2 regions of the Pokkaliibacter sp. MBI-7 genome follow, and region 2 is predicted to be linked to the other one. Evidence: predicted binding sites of a transcription regulator. Region 2 holds the regulator's gene; the other holds the start of a gene.
The links. Region 2 encodes LexA, which represses DNA repair genes until DNA is damaged. Its sites were predicted from a motif close to TACTGTNTANNTANACAGTA; they were not measured.
Positions count from the first base shown of each region.

Region 1: the regulator LexA is predicted to act here: its motif matches at 2,326-2,345, upstream of QCD60_RS21800 (S24 family peptidase).

Region 1 is NZ_JARVTG010000002.1:465,612-469,979, forward strand. It holds partial or broken gene QCD60_RS21780 (IS3 family transposase) at 1-688, opposite strand, end outside; AL1L pseudoknot at 298-414, opposite strand; tRNA gene QCD60_RS21785 (tRNA-Pro) at 842-918, opposite strand; gene QCD60_RS21790 (hypothetical protein) at 1,370-1,702, shown strand; gene QCD60_RS21795 (DUF2185 domain-containing protein) at 1,816-2,244, shown strand; gene QCD60_RS21800 (S24 family peptidase) at 2,401-2,883, shown strand; gene QCD60_RS21805 (electron transfer flavoprotein-ubiquinone oxidoreductase) at 2,977-4,368, opposite strand, start outside.
Region 2 is NZ_JARVTG010000002.1:1,503,076-1,507,443, forward strand. It holds gene dinG (ATP-dependent DNA helicase DinG) at 1-2,103, opposite strand, end outside; gene lexA (transcriptional repressor LexA) at 2,291-2,926, shown strand; gene QCD60_RS26550 (SulA-like leucine-rich domain-containing protein) at 2,930-3,388, shown strand; gene QCD60_RS26555 (hypothetical protein) at 3,701-3,976, opposite strand; gene QCD60_RS26560 (DUF6586 family protein) at 4,116-4,368, opposite strand, start outside.

The DNA of each region.
Region 1 (4,368 bases), 1.0 Mb from region 2:
CTGCCGATTAACCCGATCCAGCGGGCAGGGCCTGCTTTCATCTCCATGGGGGGTTCGCACCGCCTTGCCCCGGCGTACGCCATGCAGTCCTAACCGTTTCATCACTCGCTCCACCGTACAGCGGGCCACGGCAACGCCCTGGCGCTTGAGCGCACGCCACACCTTGTCAGCACCGTAGACCTGCAGGTTCTCTTCCCAGACCCGCCGAATGTCGTGGCTGAGCGCCTCATCGCGCTTGTCTCGGCGGCTGCGCAGGTCCGGCTGACGTTGTCGTGCAACATGGCGCCGGTAAGCGGACGGGGCAATCTGCAGAACCTTGCAGAGCGGCTCGACCCCGAACCGCGCCCGCTGTTGGTCGATGAACGATCTTATGACTTGAAGCGGCGGTCGAGCTCCGCCTGGGCAAAAAACGCGCTGGCCAGACGCAGGATCTCGTTGGTTTTGCGCAGCTCCCGCACCTCGCGCTCCAACGACCTGATCCGCTCCTGCTCGCGAGTGGTCAATCACGCTGACCCGTATCACGCTCATACTGGCGCACCCAGTTACACAACGTCTGTGGGTTACAGCCTATCTTGCTGGCGATCGATACGATCGCAGCCCACTGAGACTCATGCTCACCGCGCTGCTCAAACATCATCCGTACCGCACGCTCACGGACTTCAGGGGAAAACTTGCTGTTCTTTTTCATGGCTCCATCTTCTCAAAAGTTGGAGCCTCCGCGAAAGCCGGGGCGGTTCAGTGAGCAATTATAGGGAGAGACAGAGATAGACAGGCAGAGACAAGAAAGCCCGCATGGGGCGGGCTTTTCAAGGGATTTTGTAGACAGATATAAACAGTAGTCTGGTCGGAGAAACAGGATTCGAACCTGCGACCCCTGCCTCCCGAAGGCAGTGCTCTACCAAGCTGAGCTACTCTCCGATCTGATGCCAGGAAGTGATGACTTGGTATCAGTGATGGTCTGCTCAAGTATATTCATCCGTTCTTGTATTGCAAGATAACCTGTTGTTTGAAAAAGTGTTTGTTTGACTTTTACCGTTACCTGATGAATTGCCATAAGGCTGGCCATTTCTAGGGGTAGGGTTACCATAAGGTTATTCGGGATATAACCATCAAAAGGTGTCGCAGTACGCTGTATGCCAGTGGTTTTTTGTCTGAGTGTCCATCAGATTCCCGGGAGTTGGGTCAGAATATGGAATGTTCTGTCACTCTGACGTCATTCTTCCAATCAACTCTTCCTAAGCGCGGTCTGAAGGTGGTTGTACCTACTTTGTTGTGTCTAATATGGTTTTAACGGTTTGCTGAATGGCTTTCCAATTAGTGAGCAGCTGTTCTGAGCCGCTTCCGAAACTAGAAAGAAAAGGTGGTTAGTGTGCGACGTAACAAGAAGATTCAGCATTTTGTAGAAATCGCTACCATGCTAACTGAAGAAGGTGTTCTGACTCTCCACGCGTCTCTGGTCATTGCTTATCTGATGGAGCATGAGCAGGCGCTGATGAGGGAAATGATCGCTCATACAGACTTGTCCCGTCGTGGACTGGAGAAGATTCTGGCCAACCTCGCCAGTAAAGGACTCGCTGAAAAAGTTCAGATAGAGGAAACCATTCCCGAAGGTAATACTTCAGGAAGGGGAGACAGGATTGCGTGGCGTTTGAGCAGTACTTTCAAAGGTCAGCTGGGATATCGAATAAATCTGATGAAGTAGTCAGTCACATCATGGCTCGGTGTGAGTCACCACGGGGCGTACCGGGGTTTACAGGCACGGGACAGGCTGTATAGTAGCCCCGGCAAACGACGCTACCGGAGAGGTTTGAAGACGTGACGGCGAGAGGCGACGAAACAGAAAAAGGCCAGACTAAGCAAGGTTTTCTGGCGCTGGTATCCAGGCTTTGCTTTGGTGATGAAGCATGCCCTGTACGCTTTATGTACAAGACGGTTCCCGCTCATTTGAATGACACCGGCTGGCGCATGTACTCGGGTTACGAGGACGAAGAAATGCTGCATGACGTCGAGGCCATGGTGGTCTACCCCATTGATGCCCTGTGTTCTCGGGATGAGTCACTTGCCGATTTGCTTGAATATAACGCAGGTACGGTCTGGGAACGGGCTCCCGGCAGTGACTGGCAGCGTGTGCATGACTACAAGATCCCCAGCGATCATGTTGAAGTTTGGATTTCTAACGATATCGTCGAGGCTGCCAGTAAGCTCGCAGATGAAGATGAATCGAAGCCTGTTGCCTGGCAATGAGCATGAGAGTGCTTCCTGACAGTCTCTAGTCTGCGCTGAGTGAATGTATCAGCGAAATGTAAACCCAGCTTCGGCTGGGTTTACTGTTTTTATATCCAGTAAAATTTGTGATTTAAGAAAAGATGTGTATATTTGTCCAGTAGTTGGAGGTCGGATATGCAACAGACTCAATTGCCATCAATGGAAATCCCTCAAGGTCTGGCCATGGTAAAACGTGCCAGAAAGTCATCAATGCGCCCAGCGGGAATCTGGAGCCTCAAGCCAGCTCAGTTGATGCTGCCTGTTTTTAGTAGTGTGGGGGTGGACGAAGAATCAGGAGAGGCGGAGCAGAGCTTCGACTTGTCTGACTATCTGGAAAGAGACCGCCATGATTTCGTCTATGAAGCTTTTGAGCGCTGCTTGCCATCTGGCATTGACTACGGTGATGTGCTGATACTTAACGGTCGCATGCAGGCTCACAGAGGGGATCTGGTGCTGGTTCAGTCTGAGGATGACATCAGCCTCAAACGGCTGGAGTATGAAGAGGGCCGGCCCTGGCTGTGGGTAGATGATCCAGAGCCTGTGGGGATGCCGATTGAGGATGGGCAGTCATTCCAGATTCTGGGTGTCGTGACGCGCGTGATACATGCTCTTAAGTAGTTGCTGGTTGAGTGTTGTCAGTGATAGTGCGAACCCTGGCTGAGCAGGGCTCGCGACCGTTAGCCATAGAGCGATGAACTAACGACTACTACATCACATATTCGGATAGTTGGGGCCACCTGAACCTTCTGGTGGCACCCAGTCGATGTTCTGCGAAGGATCCTTGATATCACACGTCTTGCAGTGCACGCAGTTCTGAGCGTTGATCTGCAGGCGCTTCTCTCCATCATCCTGCTCAACGACCTCATACACCCCTGCAGGGCAGTATCGCTGTGCTGGTTCTGCAAAACGCGGCAGGTTGATGCTGATGGGGATGGCTGAGTCTTTCAGGCGCAGGTGGCAAGGCTGATCTTCTTCGTGATTGGTATTGGATAGAAATACCGATGACAGTTTGTCGAAACTCAGTTTGCCGTCAGGCTTGGGGTAGCTGATGGGAGTGAATTCGGCAGCTGGCTTTAGCTGAGCGTAGTCTTCGGTTTCATCTTTCAGTGTCAGCGGGATTTTTCCGTTGAAAATGTTCTGATCGATAAAGTTGAAAGCGCCACCCAGATAGGTGCCGAATTTATGCAGTGCGGGCCCGAAGTTGCGTGCACGATAGAGTTCATCGTAAACCCAGCTGGCCTTGAAGTTCTCGGTATATTCGGTCAGCTCGCGACTTCCCTCATCACCCTGTGCCAGTGCTGTAAATAACGTCTCAGCGGCGACCATGCCGGATTTCATGGCAGTATGTACGCCCTTGATTTTGGCGAAGTTCAACGTGCCAGCATCACAGCCTACCAGCAGCCCACCGGGGAAGGTCATTTTCGGCAAACTATTGAAGCCACCTTTGGTAATGGCACGGGCACCATAGGCTACCCGCTTGCCCCCCTCCAGATGCTTGCTCAGGATGGGGTGATGCTTGCAGCGCTGAAACTCATCAAAGGGGCTCAGGTAGGGGTTGCTGTAGCTGAGGTCAGTAATCAGACCGACAACCACCTGATTGTTTTCCAGGTGATAGAGGAAAGAGCCTCCTGATGCTCCATTTTCTTCCAGTGGCCAACCTGCTGTGTGGACAACCAGGCCTGGCCGGCTCCTGGCAGGGTCGATATCCCATAATTCTTTGATACCGATGCCATAGTGCTGAGGCGTTGCGTCACGATCCAGAGCGAACTGCTTGATCAGACGTTTGCCCAGGTGCCCTCGACAGCCTTCGGCAAAGACGGTGTATTTGGCGCGTAGCTCCATGCCAGGCATGTAGCCATCTTTCTCAGTGCCGTCAGCGGCGATGCCCATGTCACCTGTGATGATGCCTTTAACGACGTTGTCTTCAATGATCAGCTCCTGTGCGGCAAAGCCCGGGAATATTTCCACGCCCAGTTCTTCTGCCTGGGTCGCCAGCCAACGGGTGAGGTTGCCAAGGCTGATGATGTAATTGCCGTGGTTGGTCATGGTGCTGGGAATGACGGCATGCGGTGTCTTTACTGATTTCTCTGCATCGCGGAGAAA
Region 2 (4,368 bases):
AAATGGGGGCAGTGAATCCAGCAATGCCTTTCCGTATCTTTTGGAGACAACCCGGCGATCAAGCAATGTAATACGGCCAGTATCCTGCTCCGAGCGCAAGAGCCTTCCCGCAGCCTGCACAAGTCGAATACTGGCATCAGGCATACTGATCTCCATGAAGGGGTTGCCACCCCGCTTTTCAATCCATTCAGCCAGGCCAGCCTCAACAGGGCTATCAGGCACCGCAAACGGAATTTTGGCAATGATAACATGAGTCAGGTATTTTCCCGGCAGATCAATACCTTCTGCGAAAGAAGCTAACCCAAATAAAATACTACCTCGCCCCTCATCCAGGTTTTCGCGATGTAACCTCAAGACTTCCTGCTTGCTGTAAGTACCTTGGGCAAGGATCAGATCAGCCCAGGGCTTGCCGATTTTTTCCAGCACCTCTTCCATTTGCCTGCGAGAGCTGAATAGCACTAGCGACCCTTCATTCAGGTTGAGGTTTTGCTTCAGCCACTCGACCAGCTCGGCGGTATGCTCCTGCGCTCGCGTAGGTTCATTACGCATGAGAGGAACCCACAGCTCAGCAGCATCACCATGATTAAATGGGCTCTGCACTCGCTCATAAGCTGCATCACTTGGCAAGCCGGCGCGCATCATAATGCGATCAAACCTGTTTAATGCTGTTAATGTTGCTGAGCATATTACAGCGCCAAAACATCTATTCCACAGCACCTGACGTAAACGCTCTGCCGCCAGTATCGGACTGGAGCATAAATTAGTATCCAATATATCCTGATAGTCGAGCTTCTCTGCCCACCGAGCCAATGGCACAGCGCCTTCTGCATCATGCTCGCTGTAACTCGTGCACAGCGCCCGAGCCTCCTGAATACGCGCAAGCATCTGCCCAATGATAGGGAACCAGGCCTCAGCTTCCTTGGCAGATATATCAGGATATTCCCCACCCATCGCCTGCTGAATGCCGCGACTCAGTTTATCAACGAGACTTTGCAGTGCGCCCCAACCTTGCCGTAACTGATCACATAAGCCACGCAGCTCTTCCGGCACACGCCCCTCAGCAAAACGGTATACATTAGAGCTGTACTCGCTATCATCACCCCACGTAACAGTGCTGCCAATCAATTCATTAAGGTATAGCAAACCCTGCTCAAGGGTTCTCACTTCGGAAGGAATCTGCTCCACAGCCTTGACCATATCGCCTGTCAGTCTTAACTGCGCAGCCATTGATGCCATATTTTTGTTCAGCTGCTTCAACCATCGATCGGTTGAGCGCACAGCCATCGCAAAAGTAAAGTGCCCAAGCGCCTTGTCAGGCAAATGATGGCCTTCATCAAATACATAAATGGTCTTGGCTGGAGCAGGTAAAATGACCCCCCCTCCCAAGGAGAGATCTGCCAGCACCAAGTCATGATTTGCGACGATACAATCTGCGTCCTCAAGCTCCTGTCGGGCACGATAAAATGGACACTGACTAAAAAACTGGCAACGATGGCGAGTGCATTGCTGATGATCAGTCGTGAGCTTACTCCAACTGCTGTCTGGCAACGGGTTGGGTAAATTATCTTTGTCACCGTTCCATTGACCAGATGACCAGACCTGCATCAGACTTTGCCAATCCTCACCCTCTGCATCTTTATTGTTCAGAGCATCCTGTTCAAACAATGCCAACGTCGGGTCGCTTGTCGCTCCTGTCAGACGCTCCAGCTTACTTGGACAGAGATAGCGCCCCCTGCCTTTCGCCAGAGCGTAGGAAAACTGCATACCACCATTAGCTTTCAAGTCCGGCAGATCTTTTTGCGTTATCTGCTCCTGCAGAGCAACTGTTGCAGTAGATACAACAACCTGCTTTTTCCATACTTTTGCCAGCGGCAGGGTAGCAAGCAAGTAGGCGACTGTCTTCCCTGTTCCAGTGCCCGCCTCTATAACGCAAAGGTGCCGACCACCAATGCGGTTATGCTCAGAATCTTGCTCGATCTCTCCAAAAGTACGCGCAATAGTTCCAATCATCTGCCTCTGACCAAGCCTGGGTCGAAGAGATTTTGCCCCTAGATAAGCTCGATAGGCTTGCTGGATAGCCTCTTTATGGCTTTCTTCTAACATGCAACATCTTCCGCAATTCTGACTGGCTCATTCCGCCAGCATTGTATAGGTAATCCCTTTGTATGTCCGTTGCCACCAGTGCTACTACAAGCCAACAGAGCTGGTCAGATTTTCATCTTTTGGATTTACAACATGAGATGACTGTATATAATCACAGATACTGTATAAACAGACAGATAAAATCACAATGATTAAGCTAACGCATCGCCAATCAGAAGTTCTTGAGTGCATTCGCCGGTATATTGAAAGCACTGGCTTTCCTCCAACGCGCGCCGACCTGGCACGAGAGCTTGGCTTCCGTTCTCCTAACGCGGCAGAAGAGCACCTGAAAGCCCTGGCTCGAAAAGGCGCAATCGAAATTATCGCTGGCGCCTCACGCGGCATTCGCATTCCAAGCGATTCAGGCTCTGCCAATGATGAATCCTCAACCGAGGAAGAGACTGGCTTACCTATAGTCGGTCGCGTCGCAGCGGGCAGCCCTATTCTTGCTCAGGAACATATATCTGACCGTTGCCAGGTCCCACCTGATTTCTTTTCCCCCAAAGCAGATTACTTGTTACGCGTTCAAGGTATGAGCATGCGCGATGCTGGAATTCTTGATGGTGATCTACTCGCAGTACATCGCACTCAGGATGTCCGCAATGGGCAGATCGTTGTAGCTCGAATTGGTGATGATGTGACCGTAAAGCGTTTTGAGCGCAATGGACACTCAGTACAACTCATTGCTGAAAACCCAGACTTTTCTCCCATAGAGTTAGACCTCACCACTGAAGAACTGGTGATCGAAGGTTTAGGTGTAGGCGTCATTCGCAGAGGAAATTAAACCATGCTGTCATCCCATACTCGTGCCACTTCAATATTGCAGCTAGACCATATTGCCAACATCCGGACGTTACCACCTACCACAGAATACTCTGGTAATCATAACCAAGCAGGTATAACTGAAGTCGTGGTAAATCAGCAGAGAGATGGCAAAGAACTATGGTTGCTGCCGATGCTGGCACAGCTTAATGTGGATGACCGCTGGTTTACCTGGGTAGCTCCCCCGAATAATCTGGAAAAGGACTGGCTGCTCACAGTCGGTATCGACCTCAACAAATGCATTCTGCTGAAACCATGTCGCGGCCATGACGTCTACAATCTTAGTCGTCGAGCATTGCGCCAAGGAAACTGCCACCTTGTTGTCAACTGGCCGGAAAAGGAAATTTCATCAGCGGAATATGAAGGTTTGGAGCAAGCAGCTCTTGATGGTGACAGCCATTGCATTTTGATTCGCACCCGTTAAATCAGCTAAACACCTGTATAAACGTGTGAATGGCATTTAATGACAACTGAAGACGGTGACTCGGACAGATGGATTCGTTCTGAGCGATGCATGTCACATAACCTAATGAAAAGCATGCCACGTAAGACTCATCAGTAACTTAGACGTTAGCTTGATGATTTATGAGAATAAATAAGTGACGTCTTTAACTAGTTAAAAAGCCTCATATGTTTGGCAGTGGGCTTAGCCAGCATAGAGGCACTATCTAATTCTGCACAGCTCTTCAGCAAACAAGCCACCAAGCCCGTCACAAAGCGCTTAGCCGCTCCGACCTTAATGCAATATGCGAGGCGCTTCCGAATCAACTTCTGCAGACTGCCTTTCCGCTAACTTCTCAGTCAACGCTTGTACGCCTGATGACAACATTCCTCTGGCCATTTCCAGGTATTGCTCACCCAGAAAATCACGCATCTCACTCACTACCTGAAGTTTGATTAGAGGTAAAACCTCATCTTCATCATGAAGCTGCAGCAACATTTCCCCATTTTCCAGCTCAACAATTTCCAATACTTTTGTATTTTCCAGCAAGCTGGCTAACTTCTCACTCACTTATCCAAAACTCCAACATGAAGCTCACCCATTCATTGAGTCTATTAAACGGTGAGACTGAATCTTAGGAAAACCAACGCTCTGTAAGCCGCAACAGCCAGGACCATAACCTCAAGGCTATGAGCAAATACGACCAACCTTACCACTCAGCGAGCTGCTCGCGCCCCTGCTCAACCAACGCCTTCAATGCCTGCAACCATGTTGCTAACTGCTCGTATCTGTACCCGTCTTCAGCGTGATTGGCTGACAGCTGGACGATGTGTATTTCGGAACTGCTGGAAGGCTGATCTGTAGCAGCCTTATCAACCGCACGCCAGCAGCCTTGATATTCAGCAATGAGCATACTTAACCAGCTATCTGACTCACCCAGTAACTGCTGAATATAAGCATAC